Regions from separate parts of the Vreelandella arctica genome, predicted to be linked through region 1. Evidence: riboswitches for the same ligand, from Rfam matches in the RefSeq annotation. Region 1 holds a riboswitch; the other holds the start of a gene.

Region 1 (10,034 bases):
TTGATGATGCTGCCTGCTACCTCCGCACGCTTTTGGAGTAAACGGCTTGAGGGGTTGATCGGCATCGCGATTGTACTGGCCATGGTGGCGAGTACTGGCGGCCTGCTGCTCTCTTTCCATCTGGATATTCCTTCTGGCCCGAGCATTATTCTGCTGGCCGGGGCGGGGTATCTGTTTTCGGCCCTGTTTGGTCGCTATCACAGCTTGGCAGCCAAGCTGCGGCGTAAGACAACGCCATTGGCCGTGGAGCAAGGGTCTTAATCGTCCCTATTTATACTTATCGTAAGGAGTGTTGCATGTCGCTTGCCTATTTATCCTATCGGCCGTCGCGCTGGTTAGTGGGTGTTTCCGCCCTGCTGGCACTGCCTGCCGCTATCGCTGATGAACGCGTTCAGGTGGTGACCAGTTTCTCGATACTGGCGGATATGGTGGAAAACGTAGGCGGCGAGCATGTTGAGGTGACCTCGCTGGTGGCTGCCGACGGCGATGCCCACGTCTACTCCCCCAGCCCCGGAGACGCCCGCTCTCTAGCGAACGCGGATTTGGTGGTGTTCAACGGTCTGCTGTTTGAGGGCTGGATGGAGCGTTTGATTAGCGCCAGCGATTATTCAGGTGCACTGGTCACCGCGACGGATGGCGTTGAACCACTCTCTTTCGCTGAGCATGAAGACCATGACGAGCACGGCCATGAGGAGCATGGGCATGACCAGCACGCTCACGAAGAGCAGGATCATGAAGAGCATGGGCATGACGACCACGCCGATCACGACCATGGTAATGAAGACCCGCACGCTTGGCAGGATATGCAGCAAGCCGAGGTGTATGTCGCCAATATTCGTGACGGTTTAATCGCCGCGGATGCCGATAACGCCGATGCTTACCGCGCCAATGCGGAGCAGTATTTACAGGAAATGGTCGAGGTAGACGCCGAGATTCGTGCGCTAATTGATGAGATTCCGGCTTCCACCAGCGTGATTACCGGCCACGACTCCTTTGGCTACTTTTCCAGCGCTTACGGGGTGAACTTTCTCTCTCCGGTGGGGCTTTCGACCGAAGCCGACCCCAGTGGCGCCAGCATGGCCGCGCTAGTGGATGTGATTGCGCAGGAGAACGTACAGGCGCTGTTTCATGAGAACATGACCAATCAGTCGATCATCAACCAGCTCGCCGAAGAGACCGGCCTGCCGATCGCCGGTACGCTTTACGCCGATGCATTGACCGCAGAAGGCGAAGCCAGCACTTACCTGGGCATGATGCGCCACAATGCCCGTGTGCTGCATGATGCGTTAGCAGAGCCCGGATATATAAAGCCCGGTCATGACGATCATGAGCGTGACCACGATGACCATGACCACAGTGAGCATAATCACTAAGCCGATAGGGTTATAAACGCTGCTCACGTCGTGATAGATATGAGCAGCCATATCACCAATCATCTTTATCACGCTCTTTGCGGCTGGCCATACCCCTAACTTACTTGCCGCACCCACTACCACAGGATCTTGGTATGCGTAAGTTAGTAGCGGTAACAACCTCCTTTCTCATGACCAACTCACTCCTGCTCGGCAGCGCTGCCTGGGCGCTTGAAACAGCCGATAGCGACGCAGTTGAAGCGCTGGTGAACGAGACTATCGCCCCACTGATGGATGAGCACCGCATCCCGGGCATGGCGGTCGCGCTGAGCATCAACGGCCAGCAGCACTACTTTAATTATGGCCTCGCCAATCAAGAAGCGGGGATTCCGGTCGCCGATGAGACGCTGTTCGAGCTGGGCTCCATCAGTAAGATTTTCACTGCGGCGTTAACAGGCTACGCGCAGGCCAGCGGTGCGCTTTCGCTTTCCGACGCGGCCAGCGAGCACCTGCCTGCCCTTGAAGGCAGTGCCTTCGATGAGATCACATTGCTGGAATTGGGCACTTACACCGCGGGTGAACTGCCGCTGCAGTTTCCCGAGGCGGTTAACAACGAAGCGGCAATGGTCGACTACTATCGCCAGTGGCAGCCTGAATCCACGCCTGGCAGTCATCGGCTCTACTCCAACCCGAGCATAGGGCTGATGGGGTATTTAACCGCCCAACGTCTCGGAAAGCGTTATGCAGCATTGATGGAGGAACATCTCTTCTCACCGTTAGGGCTTGACCACAGTTTTTACCAAGTGCCTGAAGCACAGCAGGCGCACTACGCTTACGGTTACTCGAAAGAAGATGAGCCGATTCGGGTGAACCCCGGCGTATTGGATGCTCAGGCTTACGGCTTGAAATCAACTGCTGCAGATGTGCTCACTTTTGTGGAAGCCCACATGAATGACTCAGCGCTGGAAGCCCCCCTACGCCAAGCCCTGACGGCCACGCGCACGGGGTACTTTGAGGTCGGCAATATGACCCAGGGGCTGGGCTGGGAAAGCTACGCCTACCCAGTAACGCTTGAGCAGCTGCTGGCAGGTAACTCACTTGAGATGATATTAGAGCCCAACCCTGCCAACCGCTTAACGCCCCCTTTAGCCCCTCGGCAAGAGGCGCTTTATAACAAGACCGGCTCAACCAACGGCTTTGGCGGCTATGTGGCTTTTGTGCCCAGCGAGCAGATCGGCATTGTGATGCTGGCTAACCGTAACTACCCCAATGGTGCCCGCATAGAAGCAGCGCACCAACTGCTTACCGCACTGGCAGAAGCCCACTGAGTCTCTCTCGCTTAAAACAGTCTAATGCCGCCGTTGGCGGCATTTTTTATGGCATCATCGCTAAGATCAAACAACCTAAAGTTGCATTTTTCGCTGTCAATAAGGAGACTATTACTCCTCCCCGATACTTACCTTCACTGCGAAGAGCCCTTTCCCATGCGTCTAAACGCCGATTTTAGCCACTTTGCCTGTGTTACCCCGGAAGAGTATCAGTGGGTCGATTCCCCCAGTGCGGGGGTCGAGCGCATGATGTTTGACCGAATTGGTGATGAAGTTGCCCGTGCCACCAGTCTTGTTCGCTACGCGCCTAATACGCAATTTGAGCGGCATACCCACGGCGGCGGCGAAGAGATCCTGGTGTTGGAAGGCGTGTTCGCCGATGAGCATGGGCGCTACCCAGCCGGCAGCTACTTACGAAACCCCATCGGTACCGGCCACACGCCACAGATTGGCGAGGAAGGCGCGCTGATTTTTGTCAAACTGCACCAGTTTGACCCCAACGACACGCTCCAGCTGGCGGTACCTGCGCATCGGCTTCCCTGGCAGCCGGATCGTCGCCCGCGCATTGCCTACAAGATGCTGCACACCTACAAGCAGGAGCGCACCAGCCTGGAACGGTGGTCGGCGGGCACCTCCATCACTTACCCCACGCTGCTGGGCGGCCTGGAGTTTTTGATTCTTGAAGGCAGCCTAAGCGATAGCGAGCATAGCTACACGGCGGGCACCTGGTGTCGCTACCCCAGCGGCGCAGCCCCTGCACTCACCGCCGGTGAAAATGGCGTGATGATGTACCTCAAACGCGGTCATCTGCCGCCCGCATAGCTTAGTGCTTAGCTTCGTGATAAGCCCAGAAACGGCAGCAGCGTAAGAGCCGCAATAAGCCCCACGGCTAACAGCACCAGCACCACCTGCAGCGGGTGAGCGGCCAAGCGATGCCACAATGTTTCCGCGTCGCCCCGCTCAACCGCTGCTTGATGCTCACGCTGGACGCGGTCAAGGCGCTCCGCCTGATAGGCGTCTAGCGCGGCGATAGCCGCATCATGCTGATGTGGATTACGTAGCCAGATAGCATCGACCCCCAGGCGGAAAAAGCCCGCCTGGGTTTCATAGGTATCAAAGCCATGGTCGGCCAACAGGTCACGCACTTCCATGGCCTCTTCGTCGGTAACGTGGCGCAGCCGGAACAGTAGTTCAGCCATTGGCGTGCCTCATGCGTCGCTTTTACCCGCCATCAGGTCTGCCTGAATTACTTCGATCCAGTAGCCATCCGGGTCCTTAACGAAGATAACATCCTTCATTTTGCCCTGATCAGCGCGTTTTACGAAGGTGACGTCGTGCTCGTCAAACCATGCCTGTGCCGCTGCCAAATCCGGCACGTTAAAGCAGATGTGCCCAAAGCCCTGGGGCTCGGCATTGCCATCGTGATAGGCGAAATCTTCCTGGTTTTCAGTCCCCCAGTTGTGGGTCAATTCCAACAGCCCCTTCTGGCTAAACGTCCATACGGTACGCGCGTCAGTCTCTTCCGGCACGCTGTCGCTCGGCTCCACGTTGGCTAAAAAGTAGAGCGAGAACTGCATCTCCTCGAAATCCAGCCGCCGCAGTACCTGCATGCCAAACACTTTTGAGTAGAACGCCAGCGCCCGCTCGGGGTCTTTGACCCGCAGCATGGTGTGGTTTAAACGGAATCCTTGGGTTTGAGGCGGTGTATCGACGACACCAGGATGCTGCTCACCTTGAAAACTCATCACGCTCTCCTGTCGCTAATACTGTTCATTGACTCTATTGAGCCTCACATACCGCTTACCATGGGGGCTTTATTGCCAGAATGCTAGCCCTTACAAGCACGTAGGCAGTGTCGTATCGGGGCACCGGTAAGCGCACTAGCAATCCTAAACAAAAACCCTACACTTATTATCCATAAGATTTACAAAAGAAGTTCCCGCCACATGATCGATGCCCCTGATTGAGGGCGTCCTTCAGGAGGTTTTTATGACTGCGATTGATATGACGCTGGGTGATCACTTAACCCTCAAGCAACTTTCCAATGCGCTTCACAACGGCTTTTCGCCCATTGTTGAAGTGGAGTCGATGGATGGGATTTACAGAGTGCGCTTTCATCACGCTAACGGCGTGTCTGACCTCAGTGATAACAAAGGGCACGTCAGTACTTTTCTCGGCACGGGTGAAATCCGCGATACCTTAGGCCAACTTGGCTTGACCCACGGCGTGCTGACCTTCGCTGACCAGTGCGGTGACGAAATGATTGGGATAGAGGGGAAAGCCATAACGCCTGACGAGATGCTCACCTACGGCACGCGTATTTCGTTTCGTTAGATTGCCATCGTCTGTATCCAGGGGTTTACAGGGCTACTCCAGGCAAGGATAGTAAGCGCTCGACAGGGGCGCCCTCCGTTACGGTTGGGCTGAGACGCACCCTTTGAACCTGAACCGGATAACACCGGCGTAGGGAGTCATGGTACCGCTTACCACCTCCCCGCCGGGAGGATGCTATGACCCTACCTCCGCTTGGCGATTACCTTGCAACGCTGCGCGCAGTGACACCGTTAGTCCATTGCATGACCAATTATGTCGCCATGAACAGCACGGCCAACCTGTTGCTAGCCACGGGCGCGTCACCCGCAATGCTGCATGCTCCAGAGGAAGTGGCAGAGTTCACCGCTATTTCTGCCGGGCTGTCGATCAACATTGGTACCATCTCTGCCCACTGGGCGGACGCGATGTTGACCGCAGCGGCCACCGCCAGCCAGCACTCGATTCCCTGGGTATTAGATCCTGTCGCCGTTGGCGCGACCCGCTATCGACAATCGCTGTGCACGCGGTTACTCGCGTTAAAGCCTAGCGTGATTCGTGGCAATGCCTCTGAAATTCTGGCGCTTAATGGGTTAGCCAACCAAGGCCGCGGCGTGGACTCGACAGCTGCCGCCGACCAAGCCATAGACGCAGCGATAGCGCTAGCGCAAAAACATGGCTGCGTTGTCGCGATGACCGGTGAAAGCGACTGGGTGACGAATGGCACACAGCACTATCGTATTAACGGTGGCCACCCCTTAATGCCCCGTGTCACAACGTTAGGCTGCGGCCTTAGCGCACTGGTCACCGCCTTTGTTGCGGCCAACCGTGAAGCCCCGCTGGAAGCCACCGCCGCGGCGCTAGGCTGCTTTGCCGTCGCTGGCGAGCGGGCGGGCAGTACTGCTCAGGGCCCAGGCAGTTTCCAAGTCGCTCTGCTGGATGCGCTTTATCAACTTACCCCTGACGACCTCTCTGCTCATACTCAGTTGGAGTCACTCCATGCCGTATGATCTATCGCTTTATTTGGTGACCGACACTGCGCTTTGCGACGATTATGGCCTAGAGCAGACGGTTGAAGCAGCGGTAAGAGGTGGTGTGACCATCGTGCAGCTACGCGATAAGCATGCCAGCGATGAACAGATGGTTACTCAGGCCAAGCGGCTAAAAGCACTGCTGGCAGGCACCGGGGTGCCGCTCATCATTAACGACCGTTTACAGGTAGCGCTAGAGAGTCAGGCAGATGGCCTGCATGTCGGTCAGAGCGATGCCGCTGTTCAGGAAGCACGCCGAGCGCTAGGTGAACAGGCGATTATTGGCCTGTCGATCAATACCCTCGCTCAGCTCCAAGCGGCGCCCATGGCGTTAATTGATTACGTTGGCATTGGGCCCGTGTTTGCAACAGTGAGCAAACAGGACCACGCCCAGCCTATCGGCTTTGGCGGCTTGGCTTCGCTGGTCAAAGCGTGCCCACTGCCCAGCGTGGCGATTGGTGGGTTGAAAGCTGAGCATGCCATTAGTGTGCAGCGGGCGGGAGCGAACGGATTAGCGGTGATTTCAGCCATTTGCGGCCAACCCGATCCTTTCCAGGCGGCACGCGCCTTTCAGGTCGCTGCTGCGTCATGAACCAAATAGAGCATATCGTTGCTTTCGTGCGAGTCGCCGAGCTGGGTAGCTATACCCGGGCAGCTGAAGCACTCGATATTTCGCGTACCCGCGTGTCGCGTCAGGTCATGGCACTGGAGAAGGCACTCGGGGCGCGACTGATACAGCGCACTACGCGTCGCCTGCATCTCACGGAAGCAGGAGAGCGCTATTTAATGCGCGCCCAGGGTGTGCTGCAAGCGCTCGATGAAGCCGCTGCTGAAGTTGGCCAAGGTACCAGCGATGTGCGCGGCCGTTTACGCGTAAATGGGCCCATGAGTTTTGGTACCCGCTACTTAACGCCACTCGTCACCCAGTTTATGCTTACCCACCCGGCGCTTGACGTGCGCCTGGACCTTAATGACCGTCGCGTTGATCTACTTGAAGAGGGTTATGACGTGGCGATCCGTATCGGCAGCCTGCCCGACTCCAGCCTGGTGGCACGCCGCCTGACCCGCTGCCGTTTGCTGTTTTGTGCCTCCCCTGAGTATCTTGCCACCCACGGCGAACCCGTTAGCGTTAACGACCTTAATGAGCACCGCTGCCTGCGATATCGTAGTGGCCAGCAGAGCGCTGACTGGCAAATTGCTACGCAGTCTTTGACGGTTAATGGCCCACTGGAGAGCAATAATGGTGATGTACTGACCCAGGCTGCTGAAGCGGGCTTAGGCATCGCACAACAGCCCAGTTTTCTGGTCACGGAGAGTATTGTCAGCGGGCGGTTAGTGCCGATTTTAACCGACGAGCCCGCGGTGCGGCTCGACGTTCACGCGCTCTACCCTGCCCGGCGGTATCTGCCCGCCAAGGTGGAGCGCTTTATCGATCTGCTTACCGAGGCGTGGGGAGATCCACCTATTTGGGAACAGGCGATTGGATTGTCGCCTATTACGCAACAGTGATGTGCATAACGCGCTGATTATCTCACCCTGGCCTAGCTGTAAAGTAGCTCCATCAACCACACAGATGGAAGCTCCTCAAATGACGACTCAATCATCACTTACGGCCACTCCCTCTCTACAGCCTTATGCTATTACGCTTCTGCGCATCAGCCTCGGCGTTATGGCCCTCGCTCACGGTTTGCTCAAAGTGTTGGTATTTACCGTACCGGGTACGGTCGGCTATTTTGAGTCACTGGGTTTGCCGGGGGTCTTAGCCTACTTAACCATTGCTGCTGAAGTGGGCGGTGGGATAGCCCTTCTGCTCGGCGTATACACTCGCTGGGTAAGCCTAGCACTGGTACCGGTACTGCTGGGTGCCGCTTGGGTACACTTGGGTAACGGTTGGATGTTCTCGAATGCTGGTGGCGGTTGGGAATTCCCGGTGTTTTGGACGCTGGCCCTCATTACTCAAGCGGGTTTAGGAAGTGGTCACTGGGTGTTAAACCGTCGCTTCGCCTAACCTCATCACCGGCGCTTGCTCCACCGCAAGCGCCGGTACTACCGTGGAGATCTACCCATGTTACCTAGTCTATTTATTTCCCATGGTTCACCCATGCTGGCGCTGAATAAAACATCTGCCCATACGTTTCTGCGTGAACTTGGCAGTCAGCTCTCGCCTAAAGCGGTGGTAGTGGTTTCGGCGCACTGGGAGAGCAGCGAGCTACAGGTCAGTAGCAGCGCCAAACCGAAGACGATTCACGATTTTGGTGGCTTTCCGCAGGCGCTTTTTGATTTGCAATATGCCGCCCCTGGCGACCCTGAACTGGCTGAACGGCTGGCCGTGTTGTTGGGCGCCAAACCGGTAGAGCGCGGCTTCGACCATGGCGTTTGGGTGCCGCTCTCGCTAATGTTTCCAGACGCTAATGTACCTGTCGTTTCATTATCGCTGCCGGTGCGCTGGAGCAGTGCGCAGCTTGCGGCACTCGGTGAACAGTTATCGGTACTTCGGGATGAGGGCATTTTGGTTATCGGCTCGGGCAGCCTGACCCATAATCTATATGAACTGATGGCGCAAGATAGCCCAATGCCCGGTTGGGTAGATGAATTTGCGCGCTGGGTACACGATCACCTGATCGCCAATGACCGTGAGGCGTTGCTAAATTGGGAGAACGCCCCTAGCGCGCGGAAGAATCACCCCACGCCAGAGCACTTTCAACCCTTGCTGGTCGCGATGGGCGCTGGCGGTAACGCCACCCAGCTACACAACAGCGTGGAACACGGCGTACTGGCGATGGACGTTTACCAGTTCGCTTAAGCGTACTGCTAGGCAGTAGGGCGGCGTTTAAGGGTGGTGCGGCGGTCGTGATACGCGACCGCTAATCCGCTGCCCATAATCAGGGCGCTGCCCACCCAGACCCAGAGGTCGGGCATTTCCCCCCAAAACCACCAGCCGAGAAGCACTGCCCAAAGCATCGCCGTGTAATCAAACGGGGCGGCAATGGCGGCTGGGGCGTACCGAAACGCCAGGGTAATAAAGGCGGTCGCCGCAACGCCGAAGATTCCAGAAGTGAAAAAACCGACCCAGTGCCAGGGCTGGGGGGGTTGCCATACCCATGGCAGCGTTAAGCCGGTTACCACGAGTGGCACAAAAGTCATATAAAACAGCATTGCCCATAAGTGTTCACGGGCGCCGTAGCGACGTGCGGTAATCATCATCAACGCATAAAAGAGCGCCGCGGCGACCAGCACCAGCGCGCCTAGCTGGAAGGCATCACCGTTAGGGCGAACCACAATCAGCACACCCACAAACCCGACTAACGAGGCGATCAGTACCGGTGGGTCGATACGCTCTCCTAGCAAGGGCACCGACAGGAGGGTGACAAATAACGGTGCCACAAAGGCGATTGCCGTCGCTTCCGCCAGGGGCAACAGCGTTAATCCCCAGACGAAACAGACCATGGTGGCGGTATAGATCAAACCACGCAGCAAATGAACGCCTGGGCGTTTCGTCCGTAGTTTGCGTAAACCACCCGCAAAATGGGCAAGCAGCGCAATCATTGGTAGCGAGACTAAAGCACGGAAAAAAATAATCTGCAGCGGCGAATGTGTCTCGCCTAACCACTTGGAAACGGCGTCTCCCAGGGCGAGAAAAAGAACCCCCATACACATGCAGAGTATGCCCTTCAGTGAGGTGGTCACCGCTCTCTCCTTAGTTGTTGTTAGCCGGTAATCGCCAGCCAATTGCTTAAAAGCAAAAACCCCGCCCAATAACGAGTGGCGGGGTGATACGCACTTGGGTCAGCGCTTGAACCAACGCCAGCTTAACCAGCTTACAAGCTGGCGTTAACGACCATACAGTCCATCCCCTGGGAGTGCAGTTCGCGACACGCTTGACGGGCGCGCTGTTCATCCAACGCCATTAAGCGAGCGCGGTAAACCGGGTTCTGGCCCTCTACGGTGTCGATAGCCACACGACCACCTAAACTTTGCGCAATACGCTGAGCCGCCTGTTGCGCCAATTGACG
Region 2 (10,034 bases), on a different contig from region 1:
GCACTTGGTACAGATAAACGCGCGTCCACATCATTTCGCTCAGATTGCCACCGCTGGCACCAGCAATGGAAAGGCGCGGGTAGCTCTTGCGCCCCTGCATATCAACAATCATGGTGTCGATAAATAGATTGGTCATTTCACCGCCGACCAGATCCATCACCGCATCGATCGGTTTACCGCTGGTCGTTTCCAGCACGCGATCCACAAACGTCGGCAAGTCGCCACGGTCAATCACCGCTTCTGCGCCTAGTGCTTTGAGTGCGTCAGCTTTGTCTAGCTGGCTTACCGCATAGGGAATAGCGCCCACAACGCGGCAGAGCTGAATCAGTGCGGTCCCCACGCCACCGCTGGCACCACTGACCAACACGCGCTCACCAGCACTCACCTTGGCGGCGGTCATCATGTGGTAAGCAGTTTGATACGAACACATGCCCATTGAGGCAAGCTCTGCATCGTGCAGCTCAGGGTTGGGCACGTGATAAAACTGATCAGCAGGGACAGCGATATACTCAGCAAAACCGCCGTCGGCGCCATGGCCGTAGTAGTCAGGGGTGAGGTTAATATCACGGCGCTCGTCGGCGTAGATATTAAAATCGAGCAGCCCTCGCTGGCCAATGCGCTTTGCGTCGACCCCCTCTCCGACCGCCACGATACGACCTGCCACATCGGCCCCTTGAATACGCGGGAAGGTAAGCGTCGGGGTGCCGCCCATGGCAAAGGAAGTTACATCACCTTTATCTTTGGTGGGGTAAAGGCCTTCACGCGCTTTTCGGTCAGTATTGTTCTTTGCCGTAGCAGTCACCTGTACCAGCACTTCGCCCGCCTTGGGCTTAGGTGTAGCGACATCCGGATGGTACTCCAATTTGTCGATACCGCCATGTCCAGTCAATAGCATGGCGGCCATCGTCGGCGGCACCGTGTGTTCAGTTTCGGCCATGAGCTGACTCCTTAATATGGGTATATTGGCGCTCAAATGACAATAACAAACTCTTGCCGAGTCTCAAAAGCCATATAAGCGGCAATGGCGGCAACGCGTGGTTGCGAGGCCGCCAGAAGAACAAAGCACACTTATTAATATTAGCCAATACAGATATTAATTAAACATAAGCATTAGCTAAAGACAGGGACACCAATCAACGCGGTGTGCAAGTAAAAAGCAAAGACGACATACGCCACCAGCCCGATGAGTACGGTAGAAATAGTAGCCATTTTCGTGGTGCTAACTGGCGCAGCTGGCGTTAAACGACCACGCTTTTTGGCAGCTTTAAACGCCAGGATTGCCCAGATAAGAAAGGCTGCAAAAAAAATAATATCGCCTAAGCGGCCGTTGGCTAGCAGGTGAGCAAACGCCCATATTTTCACTGACAGCATCATCGGGTGGCCAAGCTTGGCCTTAATAGCATTATGGGGAACATAAGCCGCCACTAGCATAATAAAGGCAGGCAGCATGAGCAGCGCGACCGCATGGCGCATTCCCATGGGTGGTTGCCACACATAAATGGGGTCAAGGCGCATCTGGCCAAAGCCGTAAATGGCAATTGCCAAACCGATCACAGACACTGCCGAGTAGGCTATTTTCCACGTGGTTTCGCCGAATTTGGCAATTTGCTGCTGACGCCAATTTTCAGCGAAGATACGTACAGAGTGACTGCCTAAAAAAATCAGCAGCCCGATGATCATAATGGTCATGAAAAATGCTCCCAGTGAAAATGCTAGTCGACGGCTTGATGCCTTATAGTCTTGGTCGCTGCAGAGGATGCCACACTCACCCCTCAACCACCTATGCATGCGTCAACTTTTCGTTTCCTGGCGAATCGTTCACTGACGAGCTTAGAACCAGTGTTTGCGTTTAAATAACCAAATCAATATGCCGCCGATGCCCAGCATTGCTCCCAATACAAAAAAGTAGCCGTACTCATAGCGCAGCTCGGGCATATTTTCGAAGTTCATGCCGTAAATCCCAGCAATAAATGTCAGGGGTACAAAAATTGCGGTAATAACGGTGAGAACACGCATGGTGATATTTAGCTGATGAGAAGAAATAGAGATATAGCCATCGACTAAGTCACCACAAATGTCATAGTACATTTGGGTCAAGGTATAGAGACGTTCAAAGCGGTCCGCCACATCGTTAATAGCGTGCAGGGTTTCGCTCTCTTCTCGGGGCAGATGCTCGTAGTCATAAGCCGTCAGTTCTTGAGTAATGCCTTTGTGGTAACTAAAAATGCGGCGCATTTTGACCAATCGAGAGCGATAAGTAATGATTTTGCGCATCAAGACATCGTTGCCGTCTTCTAACAGTTCATCCTCTAGATCGCTTAATTCAGTTTCAAACTCAAGCAGGCTATCGATATAAAATCCGGCTGAGATATACATAACGCGCAGCGCGACCTGCTCCGGCGAATGCGCCAAAAGTGCTCTTCCGTGCTCGTTAAATAGCCGCTCAATGCTTAACGCTTCACCAGGATGGAGCGTAACCAAAAACCGTTCGCCCACAAAAAAACAGACCTGTTGAGGCAAATAGTTCAGCTCGGCATCGAATGAGGAGATGCCGCGATAAATAATCAGCGTATGGTTATCAAACTCTTCTATTTTAGGCGGATGACGCTCTTTATGGGCATCTTGAATCGCCATCGGGTGAAATTCGAATGCCTCTAAAATCGACCGTTCGCTCTGCTGGGTCTCCCCCTGCATATCAATCCAAATATGGCTTCCCGGCGTAGCCCGCCACACAGCTATCAGGCTTTCACCGCCCTCATGGGTCTCGCCTTCAGGCGTGGTCAGAATAGTTCGAATCATGATCGTCCTTGAATATTTCCGGTCTCGGGGTTTGTACGAAAAGTCGCTGAGCGAAGACCAGACTAGGCAAAAATAGGCGAAAAAACGGAGTTTACAGAGTGTAAATGAGTATTTTGAGCCGATTTTTAACAACGTATGGGCGAGCGCAAGCAGTTTTCGTACCAAGCCTAAGAAGCACTATCCAAAGGCTGCACTATACGAACTTGGGCTTTTCCCAAGCGCTTGGCATCATACATGGCAACATCGGCTCGCTTTAATAGCTCGTTGGCCGTTTCAGCACTAGTCGGCATGTACATGACAACACCTATGCTTGCACTGATATTCAGCGCCGCATTGCCAGCAGCAAACGGCTCTTCAATCACCTGTATTAATTTTTTAGCCAACGGCTCAATCGCCATGGACTCACTGCCTTCTAATAGCAAGACAAACTCGTCTCCGGCCCACCGCGCTATATAGTCGGTTTCACGGACGGCCCCCGCCAATCGTTTAGCCATCACACGCAGCAGCTCATCCCCCATGGCATGGCCATGAGTGTCGTTAATCGCTTTAAAACCATCCAGGTCCATGAATAAAACTGCTAAGGGCTTTTGAGTACGCCGAGCGCGGGCCATCGCATCAGGCAGGCGTTCATCCAGGGCGCGTCGATTCGGCAGTTTGGTTAATACGTCTTCACGGGCCTGTTGATCGCGCAAGCGCTCTAGCTGCTGCCGTTCGGTAATATCATGGATAAAAAGACTGCGTCGTTCGCGGCCATCAATGGTCAATGTCTTGATGCGGACCTCGACGGGCAGTTCCTTGCCATCATGGCACCGCGCTGTAAAGGTGATAGGGGCTTGATCACTCTCAGTTGGCAAGCCATTCGGAAAGAGTAGTTGTGTGATTGGCCTTGCCAGCACCGCCTTGCGTGGCCAACCAAACATTAGCTCAGCCGCTCGATTCCAATCCAGAATAACGCCCTGTGAATCAACGCTGATATAGGCGTCATAGGCGGATTCAATGACCAGGTTGAGCTCGTTGGTGCGCCGTTCAATTTGGCACTCCATACTGTAATGAAGCTCGCTCAACGCTCGCTGAGATTCCTGTGCTTTTTTTCTCTCTCGGATCAGCCGCTCACGCAGGCGAATTTCATCAGTCACAATCGCCGCTAAATCTTTCAAAGCCGCCAGTTCCTGCTCACTAAGAGTACGAGGTTTAATATCAATCGCGCAGAGGGATCCCAATGCAAGTCCATTGGAGGTGCACAGCGGAATACCCGCATAAAAGCGAATCCCATTCGGGGCGGTCACATGGGGGTTTTGCGCAAATCTAGGATCCTTGCGTGCATCTTCAACAATTAACGGCTCTGAGGCCGTCACTGTATAAGCGCAAAAAGCCACATCTCGCCCTGTCTCGCGGGTTTCCACGCCCACGCGCGACTTAATCCACTGACGCTCAGCATCAATCAACGTGATCGTTGAGATAGGCACATTTAGTAACTGGGTAACCAACCTGGTGACGCGATCAAACGCCGGTTCATCCGGGGTATCTAATAGTTCAAGCTCATAAAGAGCGGCTAACCGCGCCTCTTCATTAGATGCTATGGGGTAGCTCATTGTCATGTCACCCATTCAGGGAGGTGTAGGTCTACCAGCATATCGCGACCAGCACTTTTCTGCTTACTGCTTATTATTTTTACTCATACTCGCGAGCAACACACTAACCAGCGTAGAGGCGACTATCGCGCCGACAAACGGCCCCAGCGTAGGAATACTGCCTGGAAAACTGGCAGCTACCACTCCCGCGATGAGACTGCCCTGACCGAACCACCCTGGAATAATGGCACCCAGCAATCCTGCAACGCCTCCCGCAACAGCCGAAAAAGGGGTCATGCGCTGCCACAGACCTAGCAGCACAGGCACCACAATGGCAGCACACAGTAAGTCAGCAATCAGGAATAGCCGCAGTACCGACAGCCCCTGCAAAGCAATCACTACCACCGGTATCATCAATGCAATCGTGACCCAGCGGGCAGCGGCGATGGAAACACCCCGCTGTTCGCTGCGCGACACCACCAGGGAAGCGATACCATTTTGTAACGTATCCACACTGGAGGCCACCAAGGTGACTGCCAGCACTAAGGCAGGTAGCGTCAGCCAAGCTGGGGCCTTCGTTAGCAGGGCGAAAAACGGCATCGGCGGCTCGCCAAGGCGAACCCCACTCATTGTCGCCAGCATGCCCAAACCACCAATTAGCATCACGACGACGACGGTCATACCGCCGCCTAGCCAAGCGCCACGGCCCAGGCTTTGATCGTCCCTTGCCGCCCAAACACGCTGCCAATACCCCTGGTGGAAAAGGTTCGCTGCGGTGACGGCGATGACCAGCGTTAACGCAACGCTCAGCGCGCTGGTAACGGGGATTGAAGGCAGCGTTGCCTCGCTAGGCATTGTGGGTAGGCGCCATAACGTAACGCTACCCACCGCCAACAGAAGCGCTAGCAACAGCCATGCCTGCCACCGGTCCGTGGCAAGGCTGGCGCGCAAACCGCCAACCGCCGTATACACCAGAGTGGTGAGGGCAACGCCAATAATCACCAGCGCGGGCGGCACATCTGACAATAGCGCTGTGATGGCCCCTATGGCGGTGAGCTCCGCTGCCAGAAAACAGGCCATATAGCCAACCGACACTAACGTTACCCAGCGCCGCACGCCTGGGCCATAGCACGCTTCTGCAAACTCGGCGATGCTGCGCCCTTCCGGCAACGCACGGCGAATTTTTGGCCCGTAGAGTCCTAACACAATAAACGGCAGTGCCGACCCGAGCGCATAACCTGCTAATGCGAGGGGGCCAACAAAGGCGCCAATTTCGGGCGGGGCAAAGAGTATCCACGCCCCCATGCCGGAGGCAAGAAAGGAGAGACCAAGGGTTGAAGCTGTTTGTGAGTTGCGAGCCGTCACATAATCATCAACGGGGCCATCCACCCAGCGAGCCCGTAGACCTAAATAAGCAAAGCAGCACAGCGCCGCGCCAAGCACGGCTGACGTCAGATATAGCATGTCGCACTTCCTCCGCCGGTACGAACCGGATCAGGTTCCAGGGTCTGCGCAGCGCGCATTCTCAGCCCTTGCAAGCAGGGCTCCCCTGGCGACAGTGAATGAAGACGGTATCGTCAACCAAAAACGCGTCTTAGTAAAGTTTAAGGTGTGTTGGCAGCCTCTGCGCGGGGCACTCGCCCCATCAAATAGAACTCCGCATTGGGCGGCGTACCCGCCAGGGTGACCAATCGATTCGACAGACCAAAAAACGCCGCGATGGCGCCTATATTCCAGCAGTCCTCTTGGCTAAAGCCTTCTTGCCGCAGGCGCGTGCGCCACTCATCGGTCATTTCACCGACATCAATGGCACAATGCATGGCAAAGTCGAGCATGACGCGGTGGCGCTCACTAATCGGTGCCACGCGATGGTTGATGGCGACCTGATCCGCAAGCAGCGGGTCTTTGCTGTATATGCGCACCAGTGCCCCATGCGCCACCACGCAATACAAGCAGCGATTGCGCGCACTGGTAGCGACCACAATCATCTCTTTCTCGGCTTTAGTGAGCGTGTCAGATTCACGCTCCATTAGCGCATCATGGTAGGCAAAGAAAGCACGAAACTCAGCAGGACGATGGGCCAACATTAAAAATACATTAGGCACAAACCCTGCCTTTTCCTGGACGGCCAAAATAGTATGGCGAATATCGTCGGGCAGATCATCTAACGTTTCTGGTACATTAAAACGGCTTAATGGAGCAGACATAATCACCTCTTTATTGTTAAGTTTAACCATCTCATAAAAACGACTTAGCCTTTACGTAACAAAACGCTAACTTAAGTGACTTTTAATTAGCGGCCCTGCTCGCCATACTGATGTAACGACCTGCAATAGCTGGCATAAAAGAACCGCGCGCATAACGCTTAATAATCAGTTCGTTCAAAGGGACACTGACATGAGCCATAACGAAGCAAAAGAACACATCTCCGGTCGTCTAAACGAACTGTTTTCTGACCCCTACCAAGCGTTTGAAAATGATACGGATGAGCGCCAGCTACATATTCGGATCATGCTGCATATGTTACTGGCCCGCCCCATGACGCGGGGCCAAATGACCTTGAGAGTCATTCATGGCTGGGAAAATGGTGGGTTTGAGCCCGACGATCTTCAGCATGTCGACTACACCCTCAGTAACGTTTCTGACTTCAAACGAGCAGTGCAGGATTTTGAACACGCCTCCAAGCACAACACACCTTTACCTGCTGACCAAACCGCCATTCTAGCTGCCCCGCTAGCCGATGCGATTGCAGAGGCCAGAGCAGAAGGTCAAGACCTCGCCAGCGGCATTCGTCATACACCAGCGCGCTGGCCAGCGTTTGAGGGCGGCTTGGCACTCTATACGCTGTTTAAAATGTACCACCGCCTGATTTATGGCGAAGATGACACCTACCGCTGCTCGCAATGCATGACGCCGCTTGGTTTGCGCGAAATACATGAGTTTCACCTTGAAGAAGGTGAGTTCGCGCTGCTGGTGCCGCCAGCCCAGGACTTCATGAACGAACATTCCCTGCTGGTGTTGCATGAAAGCCAACTTGGCCCCACTGAACAACTGTTGGAAGAAAGCTTGCCGTTGTTTGATAACTTTTAAATCACGATATGCCGATTCATCGGCTCGGCTTTGGCCGCACCCGCTATCAATTGACCCCGCTTAATGCGGGGCCAGCATCAGGCATTGAATAGTGCTTCATTTAGCCAAGCGAAATCGTACTATTAATGCCACTGGAAACATTCTCTGGTTCAAACCAACGCGCTGTGACGGTTTTGGTTTGCGTCCAGAAGGCAATCGCCTGTTTGCCGTTAGGCCCTAAATCCCCCAGCTTTGATGCCCGCGAGCCAGTGAAGCTGAAGTAGGCAACCGGTACGGGGATGGGCACATTGATACCAATCTGACCCACGTCGATATCGGTTTCAAAACGACGAGCAATCCAACCAGAGTTAGTAAAGATAGAGGTGCCATTGCCGTTGGGGTTGGCGTTGATAAACTCGATCGCTTCGTCGAGGGTTTCAACACTGACCACACACAGTACAGGCCCAAAAATCTCTTCACGGTAAATGGTCATATCTGCGGTCACATCCGCAAACAGAGTGGGGCCCACGAAATTACCGTTGGGGTAGCCCTCCACTTGAACATTGCGACCATCGACCATCAGTTTGGCGCCCTCTTTTTCACCTGCATCGATTAAACGCAGCACACGATCACGAGCAGCTGGCGACACCAGCGGCCCCAAATCGGCATCTAACTGGGTGCCCGGCCCCACTTTCATTTCACGCGCCGCATCAACGATATCGCTCAGCCACTCACGCGCCTCGCCCACCAGCACCACCACAGAGTTTGCCATGCAGCGTTGGCCCGCCGCGCCAAAGGCTGAGCCCAGCAGGTTGTTGATCGCTTGGCTACGATTAGCATCGGGCATGACCACGCAGTGGTTCTTGGCCCCCATCATTGCTTGCATGCGCTTGCCCGCTGCCGCTGCACGGTTATACAGCAGCGAACCCACATGGGTAGAGCCGATGAACGAGAGCGCTTTGATATCCTGGTGATCAGCAATCTGGTTGGCTACATCAGGGCCACCGTGCACCACGTTGAGCACGCCTGCCGGGACACCGGCTTCGTGGGCTAACTCCACTAAGCGCATGGTGGAACTGGGATCCTGTTCGGAGGGTTTAAGAACGAAGGTATTACCAGTGGCAATCGCCAGTGGAAACATAAAGCACGGCAGCATAATCGGGAAGTTAAAGGCAGTAATACCGGCGCCCACACCAAGCGGCTGGTGCATAGTGTAAACGTCCACCTCGTTAGCGGCATTTTCCGCCAGCTCACCCAACTGCAGCGAGGTAATCGAACAGGCATGCTCCACCACTTCCAAGCCCCGGCCAACTTCCCCTTCCGCATCGGGAAGCGTTTTGCCGTGCTCTTCGGTGATCAGCGCCGCCAACTCTGCGGTATTGTCGCGAATCAGTGCCTGAAGCTTGAGCATAATGCGCATGCGTTTACCCAGCGGTACTTTTCGCCACTCCTTAAACGCCTCTTTAGCGCTGCTGATAGCGCGTTCCACTTCGTCAGTGGTACAGAACGGTACCCGCGCTACCACCTCTTGCGTGGCGGGGTTAACCACATCGCGCCACTCCTGGCTTTGCGACTGCACGGGCTGGCCATCGATATACATGGGAATTTCGCGAACAGACATAGCGTTGCTCCTATTATTAATTGTGATTGTTATGGCTGTGGTTGTTATAAAAATGCGGTATTAAAAAGTGCTTCGCGGTAAGGCAAGAGTACAGGGTATAGCAGCAAGTTGACGTTAACGTCAACCAAGTATCGCATGAGTCAACAAAATCTGCGGCAGGATATCAATTAGCCTTTCCAATGTGTCACAGGGCTGGCTATGCTTCGGCCTATCAGTGTGCCGCAGCCTCGCGGATCGCACATGGCGAACGCTCGTGTTTAAACACAGGGAATTATTTATGCAGGCTTTCAACTGCCGCTGTGGCAATCCGCTTTTCTATGAAAACACCCACTGCCTTAGCTGTCAGTCAGAGGTCGGCTGGTGTCCTGCCTGTAGCAATATCGTGGCCATTGAGCCCTTGGAGAACGGCGGCTATCGCTGTACCCACCCAGGGTGCGATACAGCGCTAATGAAGTGCCACAACTATGCTGTTGAGAACGTGTGCAATCGTATGGTGGTAATGGAACACGGCCAAGCGGATACGCTATGCGACTGCTGCCGTTATAACGCCATGATCCCCGATCTCACTATTGATGGTAACCGCGAGCGTTGGGCAGCACTTGAGGCGGCCAAACGGCGTCTGTTTCATACCCTTGATTTACTGAAACTACCCCATGGCACCCAAGAGGATGCTATTGCAGTGCCGTTGAGTTTCTCTTTTATGGCTGATGCCCTGCCTGACCAAGGACTATGGCGCTCTACCGCCAACCAGGAGAAAGTGTATACCGGCCATGCGGCAGGTCATATCACCATTAACGTTAAAGAGGCCGACGACGTTGAGCGCGAGCGTTTACGGGTCGATATGAACGAGTCCCACCGCACCTTGATTGGCCACTTCCGCCATGAAATCGGCCACTACTACTGGGACGTATTGGTTAAGGATCGCGATGAAGAAACGTGTCGTGCAGTATTTGGCAACCACCACCGGCCAAGCT

What was found. Region 1 has a riboswitch for thiamine pyrophosphate ahead of thiM (hydroxyethylthiazole kinase). Riboswitches for the same ligand answer to the same signal wherever they lie in the genome.
Region 2: another riboswitch for thiamine pyrophosphate. It lies ahead of V8L70_RS01030 (SLC5/6 family protein); the one in region 1 lies ahead of thiM (hydroxyethylthiazole kinase).

The regions. Positions count from the first base shown of each region.
Region 1 is NZ_JBANSN010000006.1:170,741-180,774, forward strand. It holds gene V8L70_RS07660 (metal ABC transporter permease) at 1-261, shown strand, start outside; gene V8L70_RS07665 (metal ABC transporter solute-binding protein, Zn/Mn family) at 297-1,373, shown strand; gene ampC (class C beta-lactamase) at 1,544-2,680, shown strand; gene V8L70_RS07675 (cupin domain-containing protein) at 2,837-3,502, shown strand; gene V8L70_RS07680 (DUF6164 family protein) at 3,511-3,879, opposite strand; gene gloA (lactoylglutathione lyase) at 3,889-4,425, opposite strand; gene V8L70_RS07690 (hypothetical protein) at 4,670-5,014, shown strand; TPP riboswitch at 5,069-5,167, shown strand; gene thiM (hydroxyethylthiazole kinase) at 5,191-6,000, shown strand; gene thiE (thiamine phosphate synthase) at 5,990-6,613, shown strand; gene V8L70_RS07705 (LysR family transcriptional regulator) at 6,610-7,530, shown strand; gene V8L70_RS07710 (DoxX family protein) at 7,595-8,029, shown strand; gene V8L70_RS07715 (DODA-type extradiol aromatic ring-opening family dioxygenase) at 8,087-8,824, shown strand; gene V8L70_RS07720 (DMT family transporter) at 8,833-9,708, opposite strand; gene V8L70_RS07725 (D-alanyl-D-alanine carboxypeptidase) at 9,840-10,034, opposite strand, start outside.
Region 2 is NZ_JBANSN010000001.1:231,194-241,227, reverse strand. It holds gene V8L70_RS01050 (alcohol dehydrogenase catalytic domain-containing protein) at 1-937, opposite strand, end outside; gene V8L70_RS01045 (NnrU family protein) at 1,111-1,689, opposite strand; gene V8L70_RS01040 (magnesium transporter CorA family protein) at 1,831-2,799, opposite strand; gene V8L70_RS01035 (sensor domain-containing diguanylate cyclase) at 2,967-4,391, opposite strand; gene V8L70_RS01030 (SLC5/6 family protein) at 4,455-5,834, opposite strand; TPP riboswitch at 5,824-5,931, opposite strand; gene V8L70_RS01025 (peroxidase-related enzyme) at 5,975-6,577, opposite strand; gene V8L70_RS01020 (hypothetical protein) at 6,768-7,460, shown strand; gene V8L70_RS01015 (CoA-acylating methylmalonate-semialdehyde dehydrogenase) at 7,561-9,060, opposite strand; gene V8L70_RS01010 (zinc-binding metallopeptidase family protein) at 9,338-10,034, shown strand, end outside.